Regions from separate parts of the Kitasatospora sp. NPDC093558 genome, predicted to be linked through region 2. Evidence: riboswitches for the same ligand, from Rfam matches in the RefSeq annotation. Region 2 holds a riboswitch; each other region holds the start of a gene.
What was found. A riboswitch is a leader RNA that binds a small molecule or an ion and turns the genes downstream of it on or off. The one in region 2 is predicted to bind cyclic di-AMP.
Positions count from the first base shown of each region.

Region 1: it holds a riboswitch for cyclic di-AMP, as region 2 does, so the genes downstream of both, AB0O00_RS01745 (M23 family metallopeptidase) here and AB0O00_RS16660 (glycoside hydrolase family 16 protein) in region 2, are expected to answer to the same signal.
Region 3: it holds a riboswitch for cyclic di-AMP, as region 2 does, so the genes downstream of both, AB0O00_RS09735 (transglycosylase family protein) here and AB0O00_RS16660 (glycoside hydrolase family 16 protein) in region 2, are expected to answer to the same signal.
Region 4: it holds a riboswitch for cyclic di-AMP, as region 2 does, so the genes downstream of both, AB0O00_RS20740 (NlpC/P60 family protein) here and AB0O00_RS16660 (glycoside hydrolase family 16 protein) in region 2, are expected to answer to the same signal.

Region 1 is NZ_JBFBDY010000007.1:19,470-26,821, forward strand. Features, by position in the region: gene AB0O00_RS01720 (hypothetical protein) at 1-582, shown strand, start outside; gene AB0O00_RS01725 (hypothetical protein) at 579-827, opposite strand; gene AB0O00_RS01730 (sensor domain-containing protein) at 1,389-2,132, opposite strand; gene AB0O00_RS01735 (GNAT family protein) at 2,235-2,831, opposite strand; gene AB0O00_RS01740 (hypothetical protein) at 2,874-3,818, shown strand; gene AB0O00_RS01745 (M23 family metallopeptidase) at 3,885-4,745, opposite strand; cyclic di-AMP (ydaO/yuaA leader) riboswitch at 4,758-4,916, opposite strand; gene AB0O00_RS01750 (YiaA/YiaB family inner membrane protein) at 5,170-5,460, shown strand; gene AB0O00_RS01755 (alpha/beta hydrolase) at 5,663-6,490, shown strand; gene AB0O00_RS01760 (TetR-like C-terminal domain-containing protein) at 6,544-7,113, shown strand.
Region 2 is NZ_JBFBDY010000146.1:2,887-10,238, forward strand. Features, by position in the region: gene AB0O00_RS16650 (IclR family transcriptional regulator) at 1-487, shown strand, start outside; gene AB0O00_RS16655 (hypothetical protein) at 728-1,246, shown strand; gene AB0O00_RS16660 (glycoside hydrolase family 16 protein) at 1,328-2,683, opposite strand; cyclic di-AMP (ydaO/yuaA leader) riboswitch at 2,685-2,856, opposite strand; gene AB0O00_RS16665 (MoaF N-terminal domain-containing protein) at 3,331-3,660, shown strand; gene AB0O00_RS16670 (alpha/beta hydrolase-fold protein) at 3,690-4,886, opposite strand; gene AB0O00_RS16675 (TetR family transcriptional regulator) at 5,143-5,763, opposite strand; gene AB0O00_RS16680 (SDR family oxidoreductase) at 5,902-6,666, shown strand; gene AB0O00_RS16685 (Pr6Pr family membrane protein) at 6,853-7,352, opposite strand, start outside.
Region 3 is NZ_JBFBDY010000063.1:11,465-18,816, forward strand. Features, by position in the region: gene AB0O00_RS09720 (MazG family protein) at 1-167, shown strand, start outside; gene AB0O00_RS09725 (SDR family NAD(P)-dependent oxidoreductase) at 179-607, opposite strand; gene AB0O00_RS09730 (cytochrome P450) at 874-2,163, shown strand; cyclic di-AMP (ydaO/yuaA leader) riboswitch at 2,374-2,542, shown strand; gene AB0O00_RS09735 (transglycosylase family protein) at 2,548-3,486, shown strand; gene eno (phosphopyruvate hydratase) at 3,782-5,068, shown strand; gene AB0O00_RS09745 (septum formation initiator family protein) at 5,262-5,723, shown strand; partial or broken gene AB0O00_RS09750 (DUF501 domain-containing protein) at 5,735-6,250, shown strand; gene AB0O00_RS09755 (Ppx/GppA phosphatase family protein) at 6,400-7,341, shown strand.
Region 4 is NZ_JBFBDY010000222.1:821-8,172, reverse strand. Features, by position in the region: gene AB0O00_RS20755 (glycosyltransferase family 87 protein) at 1-721, shown strand, start outside; gene AB0O00_RS20750 (hypothetical protein) at 757-1,902, opposite strand; gene AB0O00_RS20745 (NlpC/P60 family protein) at 1,941-2,987, opposite strand; gene AB0O00_RS20740 (NlpC/P60 family protein) at 3,215-4,351, opposite strand; cyclic di-AMP (ydaO/yuaA leader) riboswitch at 4,362-4,515, opposite strand; gene AB0O00_RS20735 (NlpC/P60 family protein) at 4,854-5,891, opposite strand; gene AB0O00_RS20730 (NYN domain-containing protein) at 6,092-7,352, opposite strand, start outside.

The DNA.
Region 1 (7,352 bases), on a different contig from region 2:
GACGACCTGCGGGTGCGCGCGATGCAGCAGCTCGGCCTGCTGGGCGGCAGCGCCGACCAGCCGGGCGCGCTGGCCGCGCAGCTGCCGCCGTCCGCCGCCTCGCCGACGGCCGGGCCGGACGGCGTGGTGGCCGAGGTCCGCTCGACCGCGCGCCGCTCGGCGCTCACCGCCGGCCAGGTGCGGGACCTCTACGCGGACGGCTCGGAGGGCCGGCGGATCCAGGCGCTCGCGCTGATGCAGGGCGATCCGGCGCTGGCCGACCTGTCGAGCGTGCTGGACGCGATCGAACACCCGCGCTCGGGCTTCGAGCAGTACCACGCGCTGCTGGCCGCGCGGGGCCTGCTCTCCCGGCTGCCGGGCGCGGAGGCGCAGCGGCTGCGGGACGCGGTGGCGGGGCAGTTGATGCTGCCGGACGGCATTCCGTACGGCTCGGACCGGAGTTGGCTGGCGGAGAAGATCCTGTCCCGATTGGAGGCCCAGGCGGGCCCGCAGGCTTCTGCGGCCGTTCCGCAGGCTCCCGCGGCCGTTCCGCAGGCCCCCGCTGGGGTTCCGCAGCCTGCCGTCTCGGGGGAGAACTCCTAGGCGGTGCGGCCGGCTTCGCGACGGCGGCGCCGGTGGTCGGCGGCCCGCAGGACGAGGACGCGGCGGGTGCGGCCGTCCCCGGCGCGGGGGAAGCGGTGGATCTCGCTGGTGACCCGGCGCTCCCCGAGCGCGTACCGCAGGGCGTCGAGGTGGCCGCAGGCGCGCCCGCGGCCGTCGTGCAGCGGGTGGACGCGCACCTCGCCGTCCGGGGACGTCACCCGGACCAGCTCGACCAGCGCGTCCAACTGCCGCCGCGGGCCGAACCGTTCGGGGCGGCGAACGGTTCGCGTGGAGGTGCTCAGGAGTGTGCGTTAGCTCGATCGAGTGACATCCGGTCGACTGAGAGTGGGGCGACCCGGTGGTCGCATAGCCTCGTGGCGCGATCGCGATACCGGGTTCGGTGTCGGCGTGCGGGGCCCCTGCTCCACCGGAGTGATGGTTCAGGGCCTCCCCGTCGCCGCTGGCCGTGTCAGGTGGCCTGGTCGTGAGGGAACCGGCCTCCCGGGAAGGACCACGCACACGATGCGTGTCGCCCAGCGGGGTTGAGTACGCCGGGGACCAGTGCGCCCAAGACCGTTCGGGGCGTGCGGCTCATCGGGGTCACCCCTGATCAGCCCAGAGGAACGGTAGGCGAAGAGCAGGTAGCTGCTCAGGGTGAGGGCGAAGAGCCCGCAGTACTCGTCCAGCGGGCGAGCGGTGGTCGGGAGGCCTGGGTTTGGGCGGGGGTGTCGTTTGACACCCAGCCATCCGAACACGGGCCTCTCGCGCCCGCATCCGGAGCGCGGGAAAACAGCGGGCTCGGCGGCTCAGCGGCCGTACAGGCCTCGGATGGCGGCCCGGTTGACGTTGGTCAGGCCGCGGACCAGCTGCGCGGTGAGGAAGACGATCACGATGCCGGCCACCGAGACGGCGGCGATCTGCCCGGCGCCCTCGACGAAGTAGACGTGCTCGACGCCCTTGCCGTCCGTGTAGTCGAACACCTTGTAGCCCCGCCACGGCGTGAAGGTCGGGAAGACCCAGTGGTAGAGCGGGTAGAGCGCCATCGTCCAGCCGACCAGCAGGAACACCAGCGTCATCGTGAAGCTGAACACCGCCCAGGGGAACATGGCCACCTGGTACAGCACGCCCTTCCACCCGGCCGCGTCCCCCAGCCGCGCGGTGATCGCGCCCCAGGTGCCCGGGCGGGTCCGGCGCACCGGCTCCGGGCCGGGCACGTCAAGACCGAGCATGCCCCGGGCCCGGGAGCGCTCCAGCCGGCCGAAGCCGCGGGCGGCGACGGTCAGCCCGGCCAGGACGGGCAGTCCGAGGGCGGTCACGAAGGTGCCGGCACCGAACGAGAAGAGGACGACGGCGACGGCGAAGCCCGCGAGCGCGACCGGCAGACCGGTCAGCACGTACCCGACCTCGCGGTAGTAGTGCGCGGAGAACGGCGCCCGCCAGAACGCCGGCGGCTCCTCGGTGCGGCGGGCCCGGACTGCGGCGTGCTCGTCTCCCCGGCCGTCGCCGTCCAGGAAGTCCCACTCGCGGTCGTGCGTGGTGTAGCTGCTCATGTCCCCGGTCCCTGCCCGTCTCGTTCCCCTGCTGACGGTTCCGATTCTTCCCGGGCGAGGCGGTCCGGCGGCATCCGGAGGCCTGGCGGATCGGGGGTGGGGTTAACCCCCGGTACCCGCCGCACCGCCCGCACCGCTCCCCCGCCATTCGTCGGCGAGGAGCGAGTACAGGTACGAGTCGGACCAGACGCCGCCCTTGAGGACGTCGTGCCGGACCCGTCCCTCCCGCTGGAACCCGAGCTTCGCCAGGACCCGCGCGGACGCCGCGTTGTCGACGTCCGCCGAGGCCGCCAGCCGGTGCACCCCGAGGTGGTCGAAGGCGAGGGCGCACAGCAGCCGGGCCGTCTCGCTCCCGTGGCCGAGCCCCCACGCGTCCCGGCGCAGCACGTACCCGAGCTCGGCCGACCGGTACGGGCCGAGGGTGAGCGACGCCTGCCCGATCGGCGCGGCGTCCGCCGGGTCGTCGGCGTCGGCGAGCCGGGTGACGGCCAGCCGGTAGGTGTCGCGCTCCTCCTCCATCGCCCCGTCCAGGTAGAGGGCGAGCTGGTCGGCGCAGGCCTCGCGGTCGCGCGGTCCGAACGGGAGGTACCGCGTGACCTCCGGGTCGCCGAAGAGCGCGTGCAGCGCGTCCAGGTCTTCCGGCGTGTGGTGGTACTCGCGGATGGCCAGCCGGGGGCCGGTGAGTCGTACGGGGACCATGGCTGCCGACCCTACCCCCGGCCAGCGGTTACCGTTCGAGCTATGAACGACGAAGACCTGCGGCTCGCCCCGCGCACCAGGGCCGCCGACCTGCTCGCCTGGGCGGCGGAACAGGGCCGCACCCCGGTGGCCGAGGCGCCGCTGCGCACGGTGCTGGCGCTGCTGGAACTGGGCGAGGGCAGGATGCGCGACGGCTGGCCCGAACTGACCTCGGACGCCGTGGAGCACCTGCTGTACGAGCGGCTCCACCTGTACGTCCAGCCCGACCCCGAGGAGGACCCGCTCGCGTACGGCGAGGCCGTACGGCTGCTGGTCGACCACCAGCGGGCGGCGAAGCGGCTCAACGCCAAGCGGCAGGAGCGGCTGCACGCCGAGGCCGAGTGGCAGGGCGAGGTCGCGGCCGGGCTGCTGCGCCGGGCCGACCTGGTGACGTGGCCCCGGCTGTACGCGGTGCTGCTGCGCGCGCACGGGGTGGACGTCGCGGACGAGGCGGCGGTGCGGGACTGGCTCGCCGGGTTCGTCGAACTGGCCGAGGAGGAGCGGCTGGACGCGTTCGCCGCGCTGGCGGAGGCCGGGTGGCTGGACGAGCCGGACGAGCAGGGCTGGGGCCCGGGCCGGGTGCTCTCGGTGGGCATGGCCACGGACGGCGCGCGGCGGCTCCTGGAACAGGGGCTGATGCGGCGCAGCTACCGCAACCTCGCCGAGCTGAACGCGCTGGGGCGGCCGATGCCGGACGAACTGGCCGGGGACTTCGGGGAGTTCGAGGACGCGGCGGTGGCGGCGGCGCTCGCGCTGTACGGCGAGTGGACGGTGCCGGGGCTGCCGCGGCTGCTGGTCGAGGAGTTCCCGGAGCTCGCGCCGGAGCCGGGGGCGGCGGAGATCGACGCGTACCTGGCGCAGTTGCCGCAGTCCCTGGAGTCGGCCGAATCCCCAGAGCCGCCGGAGTCGGCGGAGTCGCTGGAGTCCACGGAGTCCTCGGACAGCTGACGCGGAAGGCCCCGGCCGGTGACGGTCGGGGCCTTCTTCGGTGCTTCGGTGCGGGGGGGCGGTGGCTCAGGGGTTGAGGCCGCGCTGCTGGAGCCAGGTCTCCGGGTCGACCGGGGCGCCGCCGCCGGGGCGGACCTCCAGGTGCAGGTGCGGGCCGGTGACGTTGCCGGTGGCGCCGACCTTGCCGATCTGCTGGCCCGGGGCCACCTGGCCGGAGCCCTTGATGATCGAGGAGAGGTGGCAGTACCAGATCTCGGTGCCGTCGGGCAGGGTCTCGACGATCCGGTAGCCGTACGCGCCGGACCAGCCGGCCGAGGTGATGGTTCCCTGGCCGACCGCGAACACGGCGGTGCCGGTGTCGGCGGCGAAGTCCAGGCCGGTGTGCAGGTGGGCCCAGTAGCGGGCGCTCTGGCCGTAGTGGGCGCTGAGGTTGTAGTCGCGCACCGGCAGCGTGAGGGCGGCGGCCTTGGCCTTCTCGGCCTCGTCGGCGGCCTTGGCCTTCTCGGCCTCGTCGGCGGCCTTCTTCGCCTCGGCCTCCTTGGCGGCGGCCTTGGCCTGCGCCTCCTGCGCGGCCTGCACGCGGGCGCCCTCCTCGGCGGCGGTGCGCTGGCCGTCGGCCTGCTGCTGGATCCGGGCGGCGAGCGCGAGGCCTGGGTCGGCGGAGAGCGCGACGGGGGTCTCGTCCGGGGCCTCGATGGCGGGCGCGGCGGCCGGGGTGGCGGAGGCGAAACCGGTGGCACCCAGGGTCGCGGCGACGGCGGTGACGCCGAGCAGCGGGGAGGCCCCGCGGGTCTGACGCGGCATCCGGTGGCGGTTGGCCTCGGCCTCCGGGGCCGCGAGCTCGTCCTCGGCCGGACGGGGGTGGTCGAGGAGCTGGGTACCGGCAGCGGGGCCGGCGGGCTGTGCCGGGGTGTGCGTCGACGCCACGGAGGCGTGCTCCTTTCCTTCCTTCGCGCCTACCGGGTTAGCTGACGGGTTCGGAGCAGGAAGGTCTCCTACGGCCGGGCCTGGGCCCCGCCGATTCACCCCAAGGAACATGGTTCCCCGGCTCCCTGACCTGCCCGGAGGCCGGCCGGCGGGATTAGGCGACGGCGCACGGTGCCGTCTGGGTACGGCGTTTCGACCGCGCTGCGTTATCAAACGTTAATCCTAGGACGCCCTGATTCCAAGCCATCCGCCCGGGACGACCGACAACCGGGCGGGCGGCTTGTGCCCTATGACTGTTTTGCGGCTCTTGCCCACCCCTGACACTACTTAACGTGATTGGACGTCACCGGGCGACGGCTCGGGCGGGCCCATCTGAGTACTCCTACTCATGTGCGACCGGCCGGACCGCCGCCATCCTGGCGCCATGAACGCACCGATGCAGTCACGCACCACGGCCGCGTACTACCTCCAGGCCGTGCTCTCCTTCGCCCTGTCGGGCACCGCCCTCGCCGTCGGGATCGCCTACCTGCCCGTCGAGGCCTGGACCCGGGCCTTCCTCGGGATCGGCCTGCTCTACACCGTCACCTCCTCGTTCACGCTCGCCAAGGTCATCCGGGACCGGCAGGAGACGAACGAGATCGTCACCCGGGTGGACCAGGCCCGGCTGGAGAAGCTGCTCAGCGAGCACGACCCGTTCAAGGTCGAAGGGGTCTGAGGGGGCGGGGTGCCGCTCGGCGGGGTGCCACTCGGGGGGTGCCGCTCGGCGGGGGTGCCGTTCGGCGGGGGTGCCGCTCGGCGGGGGCGATCCCGGGATTTCGGTGCGCCGATAGCTTGACGGCTAAGGCTATTAGCCTTAGCTTTATGGCTATCGGCAGCACCGCCGATGCCACCGCAACAGCGGACCGAGGAGGCCCACCATGAACGGCACCAGCACCCCGAAGACCCAGTACCTCGACGTTCCCGGCGGCCGGATCGCCTTCGACGACACCCGCGAGGGCGAGGGCACCCCCGTCGTCCTCCTCCCCGGGATGCTCGACAGCCGGCGCGCGTACCGGCACCTCGTCCCGCTGCTCACCGCCGCCGGCCACCGCGTCATCACCATGGACCTGCGCGGCTTCGGCGAGTCCTCCATCGTCTGGGACGACTACGCGCCGGCCGCGATCGCCGACGACGTCCTCGCCCTGCTCGACCACCTCGGCATCGAACGGGCCGTCCTCGCCGGCAGCTCGTACACCGGGGCGACGGTCGTCAAGGTCGCCGGGGACGCGCCCGGGCGGGTCGCCGGGATCGTCCTGATCGACGCCTTCATCGAGAACCTGCCGCAGAACGCCCTCATGCGCGGCATCGTCCACGCCATGGGGACGGTGATCGTCCACTGGCCCGCGTTCTGGGGCTTCTACCACCGCAAGCTCGCCTACCCGGGCGCCAGGCCCGCCGACTTCGACGCGTACGTGAACGGGCTCGTCGCCTCGCTGCGCACCCCGGGCCGGAGGACCGCCACCCGCGGACACGTCCGCGGCGACTCCTCGCCCGTCGGCTGGACCGCCGCCGCACAGTGCCCCGCACTCGTCCTCATGGGCACCAAGGACCCCGACTTCCCGAAGCCCGAGGTCGTCGCCGACCGGCAGACCGCGGCGCTCGGCGCGCGGAAGGTGATGATCGACGGGTCGGGGCACTACCCGATGGCCGACAACCCGGGGGCCGTCGCCGACGCCCTGCTGCCGTTCCTCGCCGAGTTCGCCTGAGCCTCCTCCACCGCTCCACCCTTCACCCGGACAGAAAACAGAGAGACCGAGCCATGCCCCGAGTCGGACTGACGCCCGAGCTGGTCGTCGACCACGCCCTCGCCCTCCTCGACGACCAGGGACCGGACGGCCTCACCCTCGCCGCCGTCGCCGCCCGGGCGGGCGTCGCGACCCCCTCGCTGTACAAGCACGTCAGCGGCGGCCTCACCGAACTGCGGCGGCTCATCGCCGTCCGCGTCACCGAGGAACTGGCCGCCCGCCTCGCCGACGCCGCCCTCGGCCGCAGCGGGGACGACGCCGTCGCCGCCCTCCTCCGGGCGTACCACGCGTATGCGATGGCGCACCCGCACCGCTACAACGCGCTGCCGCAGGCACCGCAGGCGGACGACGACCTCAACGCGGCGGCGGCGCGGCTGGTGGGGGTGATCGTGGCGGTGCTTCGGGAGTACGGCCTCGAAGGCCCCGAAGCCATCCACGCCGCTCGCACCGTCCGCTCTGTCGCCCACGGCTTCGCTTCTCTCTCGATCGCCGGCGCCTTCCAACTCGCCGAAGACCTCACCACCACCCAAACCCGCCTCATCGCCACCCTCACCAGCGGCCTCCACACCTGGCCAAAGCCCTGAACGCACGGGCAGCACCAGCAGAAGACGCCCCTGCACGAAAAGTCGGCCCGGCCGACTTTCGGCGGGGGCCCGGCCAGCGAGGGGAACCCGCCCGGGCCGCCTTGAGGGCAAAGGGGCGGCAGGCAGCGCACGAGAAGTCGGACGAGCCGACTTCCCGCGCGTGCGGCACCAGCAAGGACAACCCGCACGTGCCACCACGCGGGCCCCGATAACCGGGACCGCACGAAAAGTCGGCCAGG
Region 2 (7,352 bases):
ACTGATGGAGGCCACCGGCGAGACCGCGAACCTGGCGGTCCTGGAGGGCGGCGAGGTCGTCTACGTCGGGCAGGTGCAGTCGCGCCGCTCGATGCGGATGTTCACCGAGGTCGGACGGCGGGTGCAGCCGCACTGCACCGGCGTCGGCAAGGCGCTGCTCGCCCAGCTGCCCGAGGAGGAGGCGCGCGCCATACTCGGCCCCAACGTGCTCCCCGCGCACACCGAGTACACCGTCACCGACCCGCAGGAACTGATGCGCCAGCTCGCCGAGGCGCGCGAGCGCGGGTACGTCGTCGACGACCAGGAGCAGGAGATCGGGGTGCGCTGCATCGCGCTCGCCGTCCCGGGCGCGCCGACGCCGACCGCGCTGTCGGTCTCCGGCCCGGAGGCCCGCATCCGGGCGCTGGAGCAGCAGGACGGCGCGGCGTCGCTCGTGTCGGTGATGCACAAGATCGCGGCCCGGCTGGGGCAGGTCCTCGCGCCCTGACGGACGGTCGGTCGACGCGTCGGGCGCGGGAAGTCGGACCGGTCGACTTCCCGTGCGCGTGTTCCTCCGTTCGAGCGGACGGAGGGCGGGTTGCGCCGAGCGCCGCCCGCCCCTCGGCCACCCTGGTGCGGACGCGGCCCGCGACGGCGCGGGCGGCCCGCTGCGAGGGAACGGTGAACGGCGATGGAGCGCAGGCCCAGGCGAGCACGCGGCAGGGCGGGGAACGGGACGTGGCCGGCGGTGGCCGTGGCGGCGGGCTGCGTGGTCGCGACGCTGACGGCCGACCCGTCCTGGGCCGTCCAGCGCCCCGACCCCCGGCCGGCCGCGCAACCGGCGCAGCTGAGCGCGCCCGCCCGGCCGTCCAACTCCGACCTGGAGGTCGTACGACTCGACCCTGACCCCGCGCCGCCCGGCGGCACCACCACGGTGCACGCCTTCGTCGCGAACCTCGGCCCGGAGACCACGGCCTCGCCGTTCACCATCACCGTCGTGCTGCCGAAGGGCGTGACGGCACAGGGCCCCTTCTTCCCCACGGACTGTGCGGACCTGGGCGACGGCCACGTGGTGCGCTGCACGTTCGGGCCCGGTCTGAAGGAGGGGCGCAGCGCGACCGCGCTCGTCCCGGTGCTCCTGTCCCCCGACCTGCAGCTGGGCACGCTGACCGGTGGCTCGGTCAGCGTGTTCAGCCCGGACGACCGGAACGAACGCAACAACCGGCAGTCGTTCGACATCAGGGTCGTCGAGACGGCTGCCGGCTGAGGGCTGGTGTGACCGGGAGGCCTGCCGGTGGGAGGCCTCCCGGTGGGATGTCTACCGGTGGGATGTCTACCGCTTGGAGGCTTAGCGGTACACGCGGACGTAGTCGGCGGCGAAGGTGATCGGGGCGGTCCCCTGCGGCCCGGGGTGGTACTGCCCGGCGCACACCGACAGGTTGAGGATCAGGTACGCCGAGAAGTTCGTGCCGACGCCCTTGCCGTCCGAGAACACCTTGACGCCGTTGACGTACCAGTCCACCGAGTTGGCGCCGTAGTAGGTGCCGATGGTCACCCACTGGTCCGTCGCGACGGCGCTCGCGTCGGTGTAGTAGTCGGCGTTGCCCGGGTTGACGTGGTTGGTGAGCTCCAGCAGGTTCGGGTTGTCGGGGTGGTACTCGAAGGAGTCGATCTCCCCGTTGCCGGCCTTCCAGGTCCACAGGGCCGGCCAGGCGCCGGAGCCGGCCGGCATCTTGACCCGGGTCTCGGCGTAGTCGCCGGTCTTGACCTGGAAGCCCTCGCTGGAGCCCTCGGTGGTGAGGAAGCCGGTGTCCCAGGACTGCTTGCCGTTCTCCAGCGTGTTGCTTCCGGGGGTGGCGGTGAAGGTGGCGACGCCGTTGGCCACGCTGACGTTGTTCGGGTTCAGCCAGTCGAGCTTGTTGTCGTCCGGGTTGTGGTTGCCGTACTTGTACGCGCTGGTCTTGTCACCGACCCAGCGCTGGCCCCAGTTGATCGGGCCGTTGAACTCGTCGGACCAGGTCAGCGACTTGCCGGCGATCGGGGAGGACGGCGCCGGGGTGCTCGGGCTCGCGGTGGCGCTCGGGGTGGCCGTGGCGGTGGGGGTGGCCGTGGCGGTGGGGGTCGCCGTGGCAGTGGCGGTGGGGGTGGGGGTGGGGGTCGCCGTGGCAGTGGGCGCCGGGGTGGCGGTCGGGGTCGGCGTCGGCGTCGGGGTGGCAGTCGGGGCCGGGGCCGGGGCCGGGGTGCTGGAGACGACCAGCGGCTGCGAGGCCAGGTTGTGCCACGCGCCGCCGAAGTCCTGCCAGAAGCCGAACTCGGTGTAGCTGCCGGCCGGGAGCGCGCGCGAACCGCTGGTGAAGGTCTGGCCCCAGGGGCAGATCGTGACGTTGGCGGCGTTGCCGGGGAAGTCGAGGTTGTTGCCCGCCGCGTCGCGCACGCCGACGCCGACGGTCTTGGCGACGAAGCAGGACGAGGAGTGGACGGTGAGGGTCGCGGCGGCGGCCTGGCCGGCGACCATCGTGGCCGGGGCGAGCCGGTCCTGGGTGACGCTCGGGCCGGTGGCGGCCTGGGCACCGGGCGCGGCCTGGAGGCCGAACAGGCCGGCTCCGGTTATGGCGAGCGCGCCGGTGGCGGCGAGGGCGGCGTAGCGGCCGCGGTGGGACGGGCGGGCGTGGCGGGGCGCGGGGCGCGGGGCAGGCTGGTGCATGGGGTGTCCTCTGCGACGCCTGCGAGGTGAGCTGTCGGGTTCGGGCTGAGAGGTCGCCCGGCCGCTGTGGGTGCGGCTTCACCCCAAGCCGCGGCCCGGACGCGCGAGGGCGTGCCGGATCGTGGCGCTGACCTTGGTTCCCCCGCTCCCGTCCGCTGTGGTGCTCGGTTGCGCGCCGTCGGGTGGACGGGACTCGGCGTCCCGGCGGCGGGGTCCGCGAGGGCGGACGACCGTTGCAGGCTAGGCAGTCCGTCCGTGAACGGACAACTGATCGCGGCCGGTTGTCGCGCAGCTCACAGTCGTGTCGATCAAGTACGGTGCGCAGTGGATCAGTTGGTGGGCCGGTGGGAGGACTTCGGGCGGGCCGGTCGGGCGCGTGCGGGCGGGCCGGGCGGGCGCGCGCGGGCGGGCGGGGAGGCCGCGGGCGTGCCGGTCGCACACCGTGGCGGTCACCCCGGTGGCGGACGGTGCTCTGGCGGGGTCTGCGGCGTGACGGTGACGGAGGGTGCGTCTTCACTGGTGGCGACCGTGCGGGCTCGCCCGATCGGATAAATTGGAGGTTCGACATCCACCGCAGTGCACAAGAGCACCCGCACCTCCCGCCCTTCCGCCCCCGCCCTCCCGCAGAGACGAGGAACCGCCACACCATGACCGCGCCCCTGCCCGCCTTCGCCGGCCGCACCTACCTCTTCCGGGCCGACAACGGCGCGGCCTTCCGCAACGCCTACTCGGCCGACGGCAAGCGGCTGCGCTGGGAGGGCCTGGGCGAGTCGGCGGGCCAGTGGGAGGACGTGCAGCTCCACGTCGCCGAGGTCGCGCCCGAGGTGTACTTCGTCAGCTGGACCGAGCAGAGCGGCATCACCGTCAGCCACGTGATGGACCTGGTCCGGCTGACGGTGCGCGCGTTCTGGACCTTCGAGGGCGAGGGCGGCCGGGTCGGTGAGCTCCACACGGGGACGCTGGAGCGGGTGGCCTGAGCCCTGACGGTTGCCGGGCCCGGTGACCGTCAGGCTGCGGGGGCCGGCTGGCCCGGCTGATTCGGCTGGCCCGGCTGGTTCGGCTGGTTCGGGACCTTGAGGTGCTCGGAGAGCCACTGCAGCGACGACGGCAGCAGCTTGCTCCACGTCTCGAAGTTGTGGCCACCGGTCTCCAGCATGCTGTACGAGACCTTCAGCGGGCCCGGGCTCTGCACCGCGTCGACGAAGGCCTCGGTGTCGCGCTTGTAGTCGCCGTCACCCTGCTTGGTGCCGGCCAGCAGGACGGACGCCTTGGGCTGCGGCAGGTTCTTGAGCCGCCACATCAGGTCGGCCTCGTCGCGGCGCTGCCGACTGCCGCCGAAGAGGTCTCCGGTGGTCGGGTCCTCGGCGGCGCGGTAGTAGCCGGAGAGGGAGACGGCGGTCGGGAAGACGTCCGGGTGGCGCATGGCGAGCTTGACCGCGCAGTAGCCGCCGGTGGAGTTGCCCATGAAGGCCCAGGCCTGCGGGTCGGCGGAGACCCGGAAGCTCGCCTGGATCGCCGAGGGGACGTCCTTGGTGAAGTAGGTGTCGGACTGCGCGCCGCCGGGGATGTCCTCGCACTCGGTGTCCTGCGGCAGCGCGGGCGAGGGACGCATGAGGACCATGACGGTCGGCTGCATCTTCCCCTCCTGGAGCAGCTTGAGCGCCGCGCCCGGGTAGTTGAACCGCGTGATCAGGTTCTCGGCCTGGCCGGGGAAACCGGTGCTGACGATCACGGCCGGGAACTGGCGCTGCGCGTACTCGGGCTGGAAGTACTGCGGCGGGAGGTAGACGTAGCCCTCGGTGGACAGCCGGGTGGCCTTGCCGTCGATCCGGACCTTGCGGATCTCGCCGGACTTGGCGGGCTCGCGGCCCATCGCGCCGCCGCCCTGGACGGAGGCGTGGCCGATCGTCTCCACGAGCAGGCGGCCGGAGGCGTCCGCCTTGTTGTGGATCACCACCGGGCCGTTGTCCCCGCCGGTGCCGAGGAGGTCGTCCCAACTGCTGTAGAAGGAGAAGTAGTTGTTGGCGACGAGGCCGAGTGCGGCGAGCACGGTGAGCTGGGTGGCGAGCAGCGCGCCGATCCGGCCGACCACCGCCTGCCAGGTCTTCCTGGCGAGTCTGGGCCACAGCCAGACCGTGCCGGCCATCATCACGACGGCTATCAATACGGTCAGCGCCAGCACCTTGTGGCTCGTCAGACCCATGTCCTACTTGCTCCCACGCCTCGAACCCACACCCCCGCCGCTAGGACTTCCGGGGCACCTTCCCCGGTTCCCCGTCGGGGCGCGATCTTCCACCCTAGCGGGCCGGGGTGGTGGGTGACAGATGACAGATTTCAGATAACAGATTCTGAAATCTGTCATCTGAAATCTGTTATCTGCAAGTTGCCGCCTCGTCGTCGGCATCGGCGTCGAGCCCCCGCCTACCGCAGCCTTCGAGGGCCGCTGACACGCAGCAGGCTCACGCCGCACGACTCCACAGGCGCAGTCCCCCGGTGAGTTCGCGCATGCAGCGCGCACCGAGGTCCTGAGGCGAGCCGGGGCCTGTCGTGGGGGCGTCGGAGAGGGCCCACTCCTCCAGAGCGACCCGGATGGCGGCGGTCGCCGCAGCCGCGGCGAGCCGGATCTCCAGTGCGTCCGCGCCAGGCGGGCAGCGCTCGGCGAGGACTCCGCGCAGCCGCTCCTCGGAGTCGGCGTGCACGCGCTGCCAGGTGCTCGCCAGGCTGGGGTCGCGCAGCAGGCTGCGCGTCCAGTGCATCGCCTCGGCGGCGGACTCGTCGGCCGGGGTCAGCGAGGCGACCGCCGAACGCTCCAGCGCCTCGACCACCGGCAGGTCGGCGGAGCTCTCCGCGAACAGCTCGACCCAGCGCCGCCCGCCGGCCGCGAGCAGCGGGGCGACGGCGTCCTCCTTGACCGAGAAGTACCGGTAGAAGGTGCGCAGCGAGATGCCCGCCGCGTTGGCGATCTCCTCGGCGGTGGTCGCCTCGGCGCCCCGTTCGGCGAAGAGCGCGGCGGCGGTGCGGGCGATGTCCAGCCGGGTGGCGTCGCGGCGGCGCTGGGTCAGGGAGGGGCGTCCGGTCACGGGCTCAGCGTACGCGCCCCATGCCATGGTGACACTTCCTGCCGTAGTGACGTGTCCAGACTTATTGGCACGTTATGCCATCCAGGCGTACCGTGTCTCTCGAGGTCGAGAGACCACGGGAACGAACGGAGTACCACCATGGAGCGCTTCAGCGGACGCAACGTCCTGATCACCGGCGGCGGCTCGGGCATCGGCCAGGCCACCGTGCACCGGATCCTCGCCGAGGGCGGGAACGTCGTCGCCGTCGACGTCAGTGCGGACGGCCTGCAGAGGACCCTGGACCGCGCGACCGCCGACGGCACCGCCGACCGGCTCACCACCGCGGTGCTGGACATCTCGGACGAGGCCGCCGTCGTCGCGGGCGTCGCGCAGGCCGTCGCGGGCCTCGGCGGGCTGGACGTCCTGGTCAACGCGGCCGGCATCCTCCGGTCCTCGCACACCCACGAGACCAGCCTGGAGTTCTGGAACAAGCTCCTCGCGGTGAACCTGACCGGCACCTTCCTGATGACCCGCGAGGCACTTCCGGCGCTGCTCGCGGGCGGCAACGGCGTGGTGGTCAACTTCAGTTCCACGTCGGCGAGTTTCGCCCACCCGTACATGGCCGCGTACGCCGCGACCAAGGGCGGCATACAGTCCTTCACGCACGCCATCGCGTCGGAGTACTCGAAGCAGGGGCTGCGCGCGGTGTGCGTCGCGCCGGGCAGCATCGACAGCGGCATGACCAACAACCCCGGCCTGCCCGCCGACACCGACTTCAGCCTGCTCGCCAAGCTCGCCCCCGCCCTCGGCCAGGGCTTCGCGGGGCCGGAGACCGTGGCGGGCGTCATCGCGATGCTGGCGTCGGACGACGGCGCGTTCGTCACCGGCACCGAGATCCGCATCGACGGCGGCACCCACATGTGACCGTCGGACCGGGCGTGACGGCCGACGGGTAACGGCTAACGGATGACAGCTGACAGATAACAGATTTCGAAATCTGTTATCTGTCAGCTGTTCGCCGTCGCCCCCGGCCCTCCGTGCCGGCTCACAGACGCGGACGTCCCTGGACCGGGCACGTGGGCGCGGACCGGGTGGTGCAGCGTGCCGAGGTCAGGTCGTCCGTGCGTGGGCCCGGCGGCCTCGCGGCGTGGTGCCGTGGCGGGCGTCGCGGCGGGCGGCGAGGGCATTGCCGACCGCCAGGATCCCCGCCCCGACCAGGACGAACGCCGCCGCGATCAGGAAGCACGCACCGGCCACCCGCCGGTAGCCGCCGTGCACGGCGGGGTCGACGAACGGATACGGGTACCAGCCGACGGCCCACCCGCGGAGCAGCGTGTAGACCAGGTAGACCAGCGGGAACCCCAGCCACCACAGCCCCGCCCTCGGGCGCAGGCGCCGCTCCGGCGGGTCGATCAGCCAGTCGGCGAGCACGACGAGCGGCATCACGCGGTGGAGCACGTCGTTCACCCACGGGATCGCCAGCTGCTCCGGGTACTTGGCGAGCACCGTGCCGTAGACCAGCCCGGTGATCACCAGGTAGAGCACGACCGCCCCGCGCACCAGGCCCGGAAGGGGGCGCTGGCCGGTCAGGCCCGCCCAGCCGCCGAGCG
Region 3 (7,352 bases), on a different contig from region 2:
CGTTCGAGCTGCCCGCGGAGCTCACGGAGGAGTCCGCGGGCCGGCTGCTGCTGGCCGTGGCGCAGCGGGCGCACGACGCCGGGGTGGACGTGGACGCGGCGCTGCGCGCGGCGGCGCGCTCCTACCGGGACGCCGTCCGCGAGGCGGAGGGTCTCAAGCCGGAGTAGAGCGAGAAGCCTCAGGCCGCCGAGGCCGCGTCCTGGACGGCGGCCCGCGGCTGCGGCAGGACGACCTCGGCGATGGCCTCGCCGACGAGGGCGACGAGCTCGGCGAGGCGCTCCAGGCCGAGGTGGTCGGGCAGGTCGGCGAGGGAGACGATCCGCTCGCCGTCCGGGCCGGCGACGCAGAACAGGTCGATCGGCCCGAGGTGCTTCTCGGTGGTGTCGACGAGCGCGGCGACGTCGCTGGGGCGGCGGACGTCCCCGCCGACGCCGACGACGGGGCAGCCGGGCCGGTCGAGTTCGGCGGCGAGGTCCTCGGCGACGCCGACCCGCTGGTCGGCGATCAGCACTCCGGCGGCGCCGGCCGCGGTGAAGCGGCGGGCGAGGTCGGCCCCCGACCCGCCGTCGAGTACCGCGATGACGACGACTGCCCCGGTGACCCGCATGGTGCGCTCCTCCCTGTGGGCGGTCCGCACTGACGCCCACGATTTCTGCCGAGGATCGTAGGCAGGTCCTGACCCTCCGCAACAGGGATTACCCCTCAGGTGACCAGGCTCACGCCTGCCACCCGTCCAAGAGCTGTCCAAAACCCGTCCACGCACTGTCCACGAGGTGTTGGCGGGCCGTTGCGAAGCCGTCCGCGGGCCGTTGACGAGCCGGTCACTCACCGTAGATGACGGGGTGCCCCCGACCCACCGGATACGGTCGTGCCATGCCAGTTCAGCCCGACGCCGACGCCACCCGCCCGCCGCTCTTCACGTGGGAGTTCGCCGCCGACCCGTACCCGGCGTACGCCTGGCTGCGCGAGCACGCCCCCGTGCACCGCACCACGCTGCCGAGCGGGGTGGAGGCCTGGCTGGTGACGCGGTACGCGGACGCGCGCCAGGCGCTGGCGGACGGCCGGCTGTCGAAGAACCCGGCGCACCACAGCGAGCAGGCGCACCGCACCGGCCGGGTCGGGATCCCGGGGGAGCGGCAGGCGGACCTGATGACGCACCTGCTGAACATCGACCCGCCGGACCACACCCGGCTGCGCCGCCTGGTGTCGAAGGCGTTCACGCCGCGCCGGGTGGCCGAGTTCGAGCCGCGGGTGCAGCAGCTCACCGACCGCCTGATCGACGGCTTCGCGCAGCGCGGTTCGGCGGACCTCATCCACGAGTTCGCGTTCCCGCTCCCCATCTACGCGATCTGCGACCTGCTCGGCGTGCCGGCCGAGGACCAGGACGACTTCCGCGACTGGGCGGGCATGATGATTCGACATGGCGGGGGCCAACGCGGCGGCGTGGGCCGGGCGGTGAAGCGGATGCGGGCGTACCTGCTGGAGCTGATCCACCGGAAGCGGGCGGACCTCGGGGACGACCTGATCTCGGGTCTGATCCGGGCGAGCGACCACGGCGAGCACCTCACCGAGAACGAGGCCGCCGCGATGGCGTTCATCCTCCTCTTCGCCGGCTTCGAGACGACCGTCAACCTGATCGGCAACGGGACGTACGCGCTGCTGCGCAACCCCGGGCAGCGCCGCCTCCTGCAGGAGTCGGTGGCACGCGGCGAGACGGCGCTGCTGGAGACCGGGATCGAGGAACTCCTGCGCTACGACGGGCCGGTGGAGCTCGCGACGTGGCGGTTCGCGACCCGCCCGCTGACCATCGGCGGGGTGGACATCCCGGTCGGCGACCCGGTGCTGGTGGTACTGGCGGCGGCGGACCGGGATCCGGCCAGGTTCTCGGACGAGAACACCCTGGACCTGGCCCGGACGGACAACCCGCACCTGGGTTTCGGGCACGGCATCCACTACTGCATCGGCGCCCCGCTGGCGAGGCTCGAAGGGCGGTCGGCGCTGGCCACGCTGCTGTCCCGGCTGCCCGATCTCGAACTGGCGGAAAGCCCGGAGAATCTGCGGTGGCGAGGTGGCCTGATCATGCGCGGATTGCGCGAACTTCCGGTCGAATTCAGTCCCGAGAGCCGCTCGCCGCACGCCCGCCCGGACGCTCCGACACACTGACGGAACGTCGCGAAGCGGGCGTGTCCGGCAGCATGAACACCCATCAATCCGGACAAACAACCGCCGTTGGTAGGCGATCGACCACGCGCCGTGATTTCTGTGTGATGTCTGCGATATGAGCTTGTGATTGGTCTGAGGATCTGTCTACTCTCCCTGGAGTTCGCAGCTGCGGACCCCGAGTGCGGAACGCCGAGTCCTGCCCGCCGCACCACGGGAAACCGACCAGAACCCTGGGCAGGGGCGGGGGAACCAGGTTTGTTGCCGTTCCTCCACGGCTTGGGGTGAAGCCGCCCGAGCGGAATCGTTTCCGCAGACGGCGGCCGGGCCACCTCCCGGTCCGAACCCGACAGCTCACCTCGCAGGCGTGCGGAGAGGGACCCCTTCATGCTGTTCGTTGGAACCGGTCGTCACCGCCGTCGCACCCAGACCGAGAAGGCCATCGCCGTCGCCGGAGTGGCCGGCGTCGGACTCGCGATGCCGATCCTCACCGCCACCGGCGCCTCCGCCGCCCCGACCACCGCCTGGGACTCCGTCGCCCAGTGCGAGAGCGGCGGCGACTGGAGCATCAACACCGGCAACGGCTTCTACGGCGGCCTGCAGTTCACCTCCAGCACCTGGAAGGCGTTCGGCGGCACCGCGTACGCGGCGCAGGCCAACCAGGCCAGCAAGGGCCAGCAGATCGCGGTGGCCGAGAAGGTCCTGGCCTCGCAGGGGCCGGGCGCGTGGCCGGTCTGCTCGAAGAAGGCCGGCCTGTCGAAGGGGGGCCCCGCGGCCGACGTCGACACCTCGGACGCCCAGCCCGCCGCCCAGCAGCACTCCCAGCCGGTGCAGCAGCCCGCGGCGAAGCCGGCCCAGCCGAAGCCCGCCCAGCCGAAGCCGGCTCAGAAGCCCGTGCAGCAGCAGTACCAGCAGCACACCCAGCCGGCCCAGCCCCAGCAGCAGGCCCAGCCCCAGGCCCCGGGCTTCTCCGGCAAGGCCGGCTGGGACGCCGACGCGAAGGTGTACTGGTACCAGAACAACGGCACCTGGTACTGGACCAGCCACCAGGGCGTCTACCAGCAGTACGCGGGCCAGGCCCAGCAGCAGGCCGCGCAGCAGCAGGCCCAGCAGCAGTACGCCCAGCCGCAGCAGCAGGCCCCGCGCGCAGCCGTCGCTCCCCAGGGCGGCCACGACTACACCGTCCACGCCGGCGACACGCTGTCGAGCATCGCCGCCGCCCAGGGCGTCCCCGGCGGCTGGCAGTCGGTCTACGACGGCAACCGCGGCACCGTCGGCGGCGACCCGAACCTGATCATGCCCGGCCAGGTCCTGCACCTCGGCTGACGCCGGCCGGAGCCGGCGCGCCACGGCTCGACACGCCACGGCGCGACACGCCACAGCGCGACACGCCACGGAGGGGGCCGACCCCGGATCGGCCCCCCTTCGTCCGGTTCCGCCCCTTTTCCCGGGATCGTCAGGTGAACTACCGGTAAGTAGCCGGGCCACACGCTGAGACGTGACCGAGGTCGGCGTGGCCCCGCGACCCCGTGCGGTTAGGCTCTGGTCGTAACGACTCCGCAATCATCCCGCCGACCGCACCACTGGTCAGCGGGACCCTGCTTCCGCAAGGAGATGCCTCGTGCCGTCCATCGATGTCGTCGTAGCCCGTGAGATCCTCGACTCGCGTGGCAACCCCACGGTCGAGGTCGAGGTCGGCCTCGACGACGGCAGCACCGGTCGTGCCGCTGTCCCGTCGGGTGCCTCCACCGGTGCCTTCGAGGCGCTGGAGCTCCGCGACGGTGACAAGAACCGCTACTTCGGCAAGGGCGTGGAGAAGGCCGTCCTGGCCGTCATCGAGCAGATCGGCCCGGAGCTGGTCGGCTACGACGCCACCGAGCAGCGCCTGATCGACCAGGCCATGCTCGACCTGGACGCCACCCCGGACAAGTCCTCGCTCGGCGCCAACGCCATCCTCGGCGTCTCGCTGGCCGTCGCGCACGCCGCCTCCGAGGCGAGCGACCTGCCGCTGTTCCGCTACCTGGGCGGCCCGAACGCGCACGTCCTGCCGGTCCCGATGATGAACATCCTCAACGGTGGCTCGCACGCCGACTCCAACGTCGACATCCAGGAGTTCATGATCGCCCCGATCGGCGCGGAGTCCTTCTCCGAGGCCGTCCGCTGGGGCGTCGAGGTCTACCACACCCTCAAGGGCGTGCTGAAGGAGCGCGGCCTGTCCACCGGCCTCGGCGACGAGGGCGGCTTCGCGCCGAACCTGGACAGCAACCGCGAGGCCCTGGACCTCATCACCGAGGCCATCCAGAAGGCGGGTTACGTCCCCGGCCGCGACGTCGCGCTGGCCCTGGACGTCGCCGCCTCCGAGTTCTACCAGGACGGCGCCTACCAGTTCGAGGGCAAGGCCCTCTCGTCCGCCGAGCTCATCGAGTACTACGCCGACCTCGTCGCCTCGTACCCGCTGGTCTCCATCGAGGACCCGCTGGACGAGTCGGACTGGGACGGCTGGAAGGCCATGACCGTCAAGCTGGGCGACAAGGTCCAGCTGGTCGGCGACGACCTGTTCGTCACCAACCCGGCCCGCCTGGCCAGGGGCATCGAGACCGGCACCGCCAACGCGCTGCTGGTGAAGGTCAACCAGATCGGCTCGCTGACCGAGACCCTGGACGCCGTCGAGCTGGCCCAGCGCAACGGCTACCGCTGCATGATGTCGCACCGCTCCGGCGAGACCGAGGACGTCACCATCGCCGACCTGGCCGTCGCCACCAACTGCGGCCAGATCAAGACCGGTGCCCCGGCCCGCTCCGAGCGCGTCGCCAAGTACAACCAGCTGCTGCGCATCGAGGAGATCCTCGACGACGCCGCCGAGTACGCCGGCCGCGGCGCGTTCCCGCGCTTCCGCTCTGCGGAGTAATAAGCACAGCCGCTCTGCGGAGTAATGAGCACAGCCGCTCTGCGGACCAGTAAGAGGCGTAAGGGCGAGGGCCGAACCCCTCCGGTGGTGCACGCCTGACCGGTGCCCCGCCGTTCACCCCGTAGGGTGGACGGCGGGGCACCGTCGCGACCAGGAGGGGAAACGGGAGATGGCTGGCTGGAGGATCCCGGGCTTGGCGGCCCGTCCTCGCTTCACGAGCCGGGCGACCGTCCTCGTCCTGGTGCTCTGCTCGCTGGTGGCGATCCTCGCCTACCCGACGCGGCAGTTCATCTCCCAGCGCGCCGAGATCTCCGCCCAGCGGGCGAAGGCCGAGCACGCCCGGCAGCAGGTCGAGCAGCTGCGCCGGGACAAGGCCCGCTGGCAGGATCCCGAGTACGTCAAGGCGCAGGCCCGTGCCCGGCTGCACTACGCGATGCCGGGGGAGACCCCGTACATCGCGGTGGATCCGGCCGGAGCGGGCGCCGCCCCGTCCTCCGCCCCGTCCGCCCCCGCCGACGGCACGGCCGGCGGCGCGGTGAAGGCCGCCAAGCCCTGGTACTCCAGCATCTGGGACTCGGTGGACGCCGCCGACACCGCCGCCCTGGCCCCGATCCCGGCGGGTCCGACCCCGCCGCCGGCCCGTCCGCATCCATGACCATCCCCCCGCTGGAGACCCCTCCCCCCATGACCACTGAGAACCACCCCGCCGTCTCCGACGCCGACGTCGCCGCCATCGCCGCCCAGCTGGGCCGGGTCCCGCGCGGCCTGCGCGGCGTGGCGCACCGCTGCCCGTGCGGCAACCCGGACGTCGTGGAGACGGCCCCCCGGCTGCCGGACGGCACGCCGTTCCCGACGCTCTACTACCTGACCTGCCCCAAGGCCGCCTCGCTGATCGGCACCCTGGAGGCGGACGGCGTGATGAAGGAGCAGACCGCCCGGCTGGCCGAGGACCCGGAGCTGGCGGCCGCCTACCAGAAGGCGCACGAGGACTACATCGCCCGGCGCGACGCCATCGAGGTGCTGGAGGGCTTCCCGAGCGCCGGCGGCATGCCGGACCGGGTCAAGTGCCTGCACGTGCTGGTCGGCCACTCGCTGGCCGCCGGAGAGGGCGTCAACCCGCTCGGCGACGAGGCGCTCGGCCTGCTGGAGGACTGGTGGGCCAAGGGTCCGTGCGTCTCCCCGGCCGAGGTCGAGGCGGCCGGTGAGCGGGTCCTGCGCAACCGGGCCAAGGACCAGGACCACGCGGCCGTGATCGCCGCCAAGGAGCAGAAGACCGCCGAGCGCGCCGCCAAGAAGCGCGCGGCGGACGAGGCCGAAGCGCAGGAGTCCGAGTGAGCACGACCCGCGTGGCCGCGATCGACTGCGGCACCAACTCGATCCGGCTGCTGGTCGCCGACCTGGACCCGCGGACCGGTGAGATCACCGACCTGGACCGCCGGATGATCATCAACCGGCTGGGCCAGGGCGTGGACCGCACCGGCCGGCTGCACCCGGACGCGCTGGCCCGCACCTTCGCGGCCTGCCGGGAGTACCGCGAGGTCATCGACGGCTTCGGGGTCGGCCCGGAGCGGATCCGCTTCGTCGCCACCAGCGCCTCCCGGGACGCCGAGAACAGCGACGAGTACGTCACGGGCGTGCGCGGGATCCTCGGCGTCGAGCCCGAGGTGGTCAGCGGCGAGGAGGAGGCGCACCTGTCCTTCGTCGGTGCCACCAAGGAGTTGACCGGCGGTCAGTTCGCCGCGCCGTACCTGGTGTTCGACCTCGGCGGCGGCTCGACGGAGTTCGTGCTCGGCGCGGACGACGTCCAGGCCGCGCGCTCGGTGGACATCGGCTGCGTGCGGCTGACCGAGCGGCACTTCGGTGGCGCCGAGCTGCCCTCCGAGGAGCAGATCGCCGAGGCCCGGGCGCACGTGCGGGCCGAGCTGGACAAGGCCGAGGAGACCGTCCCGCTGACCGGTGCGGCGACCCTGGTGGGCCTGGCCGGGACGGTCACCACGGTGTCCGCGATCGCCCAGGAGCTGCCGGCGTACGACTCGACGGTGATCCACCACTCGCGGATCGGCCGGGAGCGGGTCGCGGAGATCGCCCGCGAGCTGCTGGCCGCCACCCACGCCGAGCGCGCGGCGATCCCGTCGATGCACCCGGGCCGGGTGGACGTGATCGCGGCCGGCGCGCTGGAACTGCTGGAGATCATGGAGCGCACCGGCGCGGCCGAGGTCGTCGTGAGCGAGCACGACATCCTGGACGGCATCGCCTGGAGCATCGCCTCCTGACGAGTATTGCC
Region 4 (7,352 bases), on a different contig from region 2:
CTTCCTGCTCGCGGCCGGCATGAACGGCGCCTTCGACTTCCTGGCGTTCCAGAAGGACCGCGGCATCGAGGTCGAGTCGCTCGGCGCGCTGCCGCTGCACTACGCGCGGATCGCGGGCGGCTGGGACGGCAGGGTGACGATGAACTACGGCTCGGCCGAGATGCTCGGGCCGTGGGTCAGCGTCGTCAGCAAGGTCATGATGGCCGGCACCCTGCTGGGCTTCGCGTGGCTGCTGCTGTGGCGCTACACCGCCAAGCGCCGCAACGCGGCCACCATGTACGACGCGGCGCTGACCGCGCTGCTGATCTTCACCGTCACCAGCCGGGTGATCAGCCCGCAGTACCTGGTCTGGCTGATCGGCGTCGCGGCGGTCTGCCTGACGGTGCGCGGCAGCAGCCAGCGGCCGGTGGCACTGCTGATCCTGCTGGCCGCGCCGCTGACGCTGGTCGAGTTCCCGCTGATGTTCACCCAGGTCCTCGCGAGCGACCCGGCGGCCATCGCCGTCCTGTCCGCCCGCAACCTGCTGCTGCTGGCGGCGACGGTCCTCTCCTGCGTCCGCCTCTGGCGCTCCACGCGCGCCGAGGACCGGTTGGCGCCGACCGTCGTGCTGGCGCAGCCCGAGCCCGTCCCGGCCGGCTCCTACCCGGTCCGTCCGGGCATCGCCTACGAGCAGGACCTGCTCGACGGGATCGACCGCCCCAACACCCCGGCCGGGCGCTAAGGGCGTGCCCTGGCGCCCCGGCACCAGGCCGGGCGTCAACCCTTGAGCGCGGCCACCTCGCCCACCCACAGCTTCGTGAACTCGTCTGTCCCGACGCCCAGTTCGGCCCGCAGCAGCCGGTCCATCCGCCGGTCGCGGTCCTCCCCCGCGCCGTCCGCCGCGCCCACCGCGCGGTAGAGCGCGACGAGGCGGTCGGCGCCGAAGCGCCCGGCGATCAGCCGGCAGGCGAGCCAGGCCTGTTCGTAGGCCTGGGCGATGCCGGTGGCGCCCGCGCCGAAGTCGCGGTCGGCGGGCAGCGCGGCGGGCACCTTCCCGGCGGCCACGTCCCGGGCCAGTTCGGGGGCGATCTGCCGGTCCGTGCGGCCGGAGTCGCGGTAGGCCGTCCAGTCGGCGACGCCCTCGGAGAGCCAGAGGGGCGTCCAGGCCCGGGTGTCGGCCCGGGTCGCGACGTGGGTGGTCTCGTGGGTGACGACGACCTGCCGGCCGAAGTCGCTGAGCCGCCCGAACGCCTCGGGGTTGATCACCACCCGGTCGGCCGGGGTGTGCGAGGGCGCCCCGGGAGCGGCCACGGTGACCGCCGCCATGCCCGTCCAGCCCGCCGGGTCGGCCTCCAGCAGCCGGGCGAACTGCGCCTCGGTGGCGGGCAGTTCGAGCAGCAGCCGGCCGGCCCAGCCGGTGCCCCAGACCGCGCTGACCGCCGGGACGGCGCGGTCGCCGACGGCGACCAGTGCGGCCGGGTCCGGTCCGGCCACGAGGCCGAGCACCAGGCATTGCGCGCCGCGCGCGGACCGTCCGGTCCCGAAGTCCCAGAGCGCCGGCGGCCCGCTCGCGGCGTCCTCGCGCTCGACCCGCCAGCCGTCGGCCCGGGTCAGCGCGAGGCGGCGGGGGTACGTGGCGGGGTACTCGTCGTAGCCGGTGACCCGGACGTCCAGGTCGGCCGCGGCGGTGAGCCGGCCGGGAGCCGCGCCCGGGGAGAGGACGAGGTTGCGGTAGCGGGCGGTCAGCGGCAGTCCGGAGGTCAGCGCCAGCTCGCGCGCACGCCCGTCCAGCACCGCCGCCACCGCCGTCCGCTCGTCCGCGCCGGCGGGCCCCGGGCCGGGCGCCGCGGGGACGGCGGGCGGCAGCGACAGCTGCGTCAGCCCTCCGGCGGCGAGCAGCAGGGCGCCCCGGCGGGACAGCACGCAGGGCCGTATCGCGTCCGGTGCGGACAGGGTCGGGCTCAGAGCCGGACCACCCCTGCGACGGGCATCGCGTTGACGCTCTCGTACCGCACCCGGGCCCCCGGGTACGGGGCGTGCACGATCACCCCGCCGCCGGCGTACATGCCGACGTGGTGCATGTCCCGGTAGAAGATCACCAGGTCTCCCGGTCGTGCTTCGGACAGGCTCACCCGCTGGCCGGCGTAGGCCTGGGCCTGCGAGGTGCGCGGCAGGGACACTCCGGCCTGCCGCCAGCTGTAGTACATCAGACCGGAACAGTCGAAGGCGCGGGGGCCGGTGGATCCGTACACGTAGGGCGATCCGATCATCCGCACCGCCGCCGCGAGCGCCGCCGCGCCGCGCTCGGAGGCGGGCGGGGTGGTGCCGAGGTCCAGCCGGTCGGTGCCGCGGGTGGCGCGCTGCTCGGCCTCCTGGGCGTCCTGCGCGGCCATCCGGGCGCGCTCGGCCACGCCCAGGCTGTTGAGCAGCCGCTGGGCCTTGGCGAGCCGCTGCTGGATGTCCTGCTTGCTGTCGGCGAGGGTGCGCCGGGCCTGGTCCAGCTCGGCGAGCTTGGCGGCGGTCTCGGTGCGGCGCTGGTCGAGCCCGCGCTGACGGGTCACCAGCTCGTGCAGCGTCTCGTTCTGCCGCTCGGCGGCCTGGTCGAGGGTCCGGGCGCGGGCGAGGTACCCCTCCGGGTCGGTGGCGAGCATCAGCTGGACGGTCTGCGCCATGCCGCCGGCCCGGTACTCGGCGCCCGCCACGGTGGCGAGGTCGCCGCGCAGCTGGTTGAGCTGCTCCTGGGCGGCGGCGATCTCGCCCTGGAGGACGGTGGTCTCGCCCTGGAGCCGCTGCTGGGCCTCCTGGGCCGCGTTGTACTTCTCCGACGCCTGTTCGGCCTCGTTGTACAGCTGCTCGACCTGGGCCTTGACGTCCTTGCGGCTGGGCGCGTCCGGGGCGCCGGGGGCGGCCTGGGCACTGCCGCTCGTCGTCACGCCCAGGGCGGTGGTGGCGGCCGCGGTCAGCACCAGCGCACGGGCGAGCAGTTGGGAACGGCGGTGCACGGGCATGGCGGCGGCTGCTCCAATCCTGCGGACCGGTCCCGCCGCCGCACCGAAGCGGGCGGTCCTGGAGCGGGAGTCCGGTGGCAGACGTTAGCGAGTCCGGGCAACCGAGTCCAAACCCCTCCCAACACGAATATTTGACCATTAATCGGACACCAGCCCGAGGAAAGGAAACGCCGCAGGCCCGGCCTTCCACGAGAGGAAGGCCGGGCCTGCGGGAAGCCGAGCGGGGATCAGACCCGCACGATGGACGAGAGCGGCATGTTGGAGACCGCCTCGTAGCGCACGCTCGCACCCGGCTTGGGCGCGTGCAGCACCTGGCCGTTGCCGGCGTAGATGCCGACGTGGTGGGCGTCGCTGTAGAAGATCAGCAGGTCGCCGGGCTGGGCCTGGGAGAGGTCCGTGCCGATCCGGGTGCCGGCGCCGGCCTGCTCCTGCGAGGTGCGCGGCAGCGAGACGCCGGCCTGGTCGAACGCCCAGACCATCAGGCCCGAGCAGTCGAAGGAGTTCGGGCCGGTGGCGGCCCAGACGTACGGGCTGCCGATCTTGGTGGCGGCGGCGGACAGCGCGGCGGCGCCGCGCGAGCTGCCCGGGGCGGCCGGCTTGGCGACCGGCGAGGACGAGGGCGCGGACGACGGGGCCGAGCCGAGGTCGGCGCGGCTGCTGTCGCGGGAGGCGCGGTCGGCGGCGGCCTGCTGGGCCTTCGCGGCGTCGGCCTTGGCCTTGGCGTCGGCGGCGGCCTTCTCCTCGGCCGCCTTGATCGCCTGGCGCTCCTGCTCGGACAGGGTGTTGAAGAGGTCCTGGGCGGCCTTCAGCTTCGCCTGGATCTGTTCCTTGGAGGTCTTCAGCTGCTGGGTGGTCGCGTCCAGCTCGGCGAGCTTGGCCTGGGCCTCGTTGCGGTCCTGGTCGAGCTTGCGCTGCTGGTCCTGGAGCTCCTTCAGCTGACCCTTCTGGGTGCTGCCGGCCTGGTTCAGGGCGTCGGCCTGGCTGAGGAAGGTGTCCGGCTTGGACGAGAACATCAGCTGGACGGTCGGGGATATGCCCCCGTTGCGGTACTGCTCGCCGGCGATCTGGGCGAGGCCGCCCTGGAGGTCGGTCACCTGCTCCTGCTGGCGGGCCACCTGGTCCTGCAGGCCGCTGACCTGCTTCTGCAGCTCCTGCTGCTTGGACTGGGCGGCGTTGTACTGCTCGGTCGCCACCTCGGCCTGCTCGTTGAGCTGGTCGACCTGCTCCTTGACCTGGTCCTTGGTCGGCGTCGGGTCGGCGTGGGCGCCGGACTGCGCGGAGAGGGCGACGGCGGCGGCGGCGACACCGGTCAGGAAGGAAACTCGGGCTCGGCCGGCGGGCTTGGGACGACGATGGGACGCCACGAAGGCGGACTCCTTCTTCCTACGTCCGCCTACCGGGTGAGCTGACGGGTTCGGGCCGGAAGCATGCCCTACGACGCCTCACGGCCGTTCCAGCGGCCGACCTGGCGCCGATTCACCCCGGAGGAACGTGGTTCCCCGGCTCCGCTCCACAGCGCCCCCAACCACTGGGCTCCCCTGTCGGACGGGCGCTTCGACCCGTCCCGCTGCTTCACGAACTCGGCGGGAACCACCGCCGCCACCCTGGCTGGGCGATCGACAGTGCGGTGGTTCGGGGCACGACCCTAGTAACTGAACCGTGATCCGTTCAAATCCTTGTCAGAAAAAAGGCGGAAGAATAACCAGGTTGTTTTGTGAAGATGACAGAAGGTGATCGCACCAGTACGCAAGGCTGATCACTTGTCACGCACTGACGGGCGAAACGCGCACAAGCGAACGTGCCACCCCCGCCAGGGAGGTGGCACGGATCACAGGGCCGTTCCGCCGGCCCCGGCGTGTCGGGGGGTCAGACCCGGCGGATCGTGTTGATCGGCATCGCGTCGGCCTTCATCACCTTGACCACGTCACCGGTGTGCGGCGCGTGCACCACCATGCCGTTGCCGATGTACATCCCGACGTGGTGCATGTCGCCGCCGTAGACCACCAGGTCGCCCGGCTGGGCCTGGTCCAGCGAGGGCACCCGGGTGCCGTAGTGGCCCTGCTCCTGCGAGGTGCGCGGCAGCGAGACACCGGCCTTGCCGTACGCCCAGACCATCAGGCCCGAGCAGTCGAACGTGTTCTCGCCGGTGGCGCCCCACACGTACGGCGAGCCCTGCTTGCTCATCGCCTTGGCCACGGCCACGGCCGCGTAGCCGCTGGCCGGCGGCAGGTTGCTGAGGTCGACCCGGTCGGCGCCGCGCGAGGCGCGGTCGTCCTGGGCCTGCTGGGCCCTCAGCGCGGCCCGCTCGGAGGCGCTGAGCGAGTTCAGGAGGTCCTGGGCCGCCTTGAGCTTGGTGTTGACGTCCGCCTTGGCCTGGTTCAGGTCCTTGGTGGTCGAATCGAGGGAGGCCAGCACCGCGGCGGCCTCGGCCTTCTCCTGGTCCAGGCGGCGCTGCTGGTCCAGCAGCCCCTTGAGCGCGTCGGTCTCGGTGGCCGTCGCCTGCTGCACGCTGGAGGCCTTGTCCAGGTAGCCGGACGGGTCCGAGGAGAGCATCAGCTGGACGGACGGGTCGATGCCGCCGGTGCGGTACTGCTCGCCCGCCACGCCCGCGAGGCCGACCTGAAGCTGGGTCATCTGCTCCTGGCCGCGAGCGACCTGGTCCTGCAGCTGGTCGGCCTGCTTGCGCAGCTGGTCGGCCCGCTCCTTGGCGCCGTTGTACTTCTCGGCGGCCTGCTCCTGCTCCTGCTGGAGTGCGTCGATCTGCGCCTTGACGTCCGTTTTGTTCGGCTGCGGCGCAGCGTGCGCGGCCACCTGGGCGGAGAGCGCGACCGCGGTCGCAGCGGCAGCGGTGAGCACGGAGACCCGCGCACGGCTGGGCTGCTTGGGACGGCGGTGGGAGGCCAAGGGACCGGCTCCTTCTTCCATGGACTCACCGGTTCGGGTGAGAAATCCGGAAAATAGGTTTGACGCCAGACCCTAGTGAAGATCCAGGCATTGCGCCACTCCCCCGATTGTGTGAACTCCAGCCTCCCGCGCGGCTTCACCGAATCCGCACATCACCGCAAACCGGACGCTGAACGGCCGTCATCCCCATCGGCACGGAATCAGGGCCGCGCCAGCCGGTTCAGCAGGAGAACCGAGGCGACCGGGCGCGCGCCCGCCTTCCGCACGCCCTCCGCGACCTCCCGGTCGGCCGAGACCACCACGACCGGACGGCCCTGCGGCTCGGCCCGCACCAGGCGTCTGATCAGCTCGTCCGCCGTCTCCCCGGTCCGGCTGAAGCGCACCCGGACCCCGCGCGGCGGCGCCATGATCACCGGCACGTCCAGGTCCTGCCCGTCGAACACGCACGTGACCTCCGCCTGCGTGCGCTGGGCCAGCATCGCGAGCCCGCCCAGCAGCCGCAGCCGCTGCTGTTCCAGCGGCAGCGTCGGGTAGCCCGTCTTCGTCACGTTGTAGCCGTCCACCACCAGGTGCACCTGCGGGATCGCCAGCAGCTGGTCCAGCAGCGCCGGATCGTCCTCCGCCAGCCCGCGGCGCGCCACGTCGTGCGGCGAGGCCGAGCCCGGCACCACCGCCTCCACCAGGTCGGCCGGGCGGATCTGCGACACCGGCAGCGCCAGCTCGCGCTGCAGCCCCTGCGCCGACTGCAGCACGGTGTCCAGCAGCAGCCGCAGGCGCATGTCCTCCACGCTGCGACCCTCGCGGGCCGACCGGCGGCCCTGCTCGGCGGCGGTCTCCAGCTCGCCGACTCGGTGCCGCAGCCGCCGTGCCTCGCTCTCGGCCGCGCCGCGCTCGGCCGCCGCCTGCGTGCGCAGCGCCTCCAGCTCACCGGCCAGCCGACGGGTCTCGGCCTGCGCCCGGCGGGTGTCGCTCTCCAGCGAACGCACCTTCTTGCGCAGCGAGTCGGCCTCGCGCCGGACGTCCTCGGACTCGGCCCGGTACCGGTCCAGGTCCGCGCGCGCCGCGGCCCGCACCTCGGCCAGCTCGGCCTGCAGCTTCTCCACCAGCCGGGCCGCCTCCGCGGCGGCGCCCTCGGCGCCGGCCCGCTCGGCCTCCTCGCCGGCCTCGGCGACCAGCCGGCTCCAGCCCGCCGACCGCACCAGGTAGGCGGCGGCCGCGACGTCCATCGGATCGGCGGCGCCGGGGACGCTGCCCGACTCCAGCGCCTTCACCAGATCCGGCTGGCCCAGCCGCAGCCGCTCCGCTATCCGCACCCGGAAGGCCGGCTCCGACTCCAGGGCCGCGGCGATCGCGGTGGCCGCGTACTTGGCCCGCCGGGCCGGGGTGAACTTGGCGTACTGACGCAGGCTCTGCGGCAGCTCACCCGGCGGCAGCCCGCCGAGCGCGTCGGCGGCCAGGCCG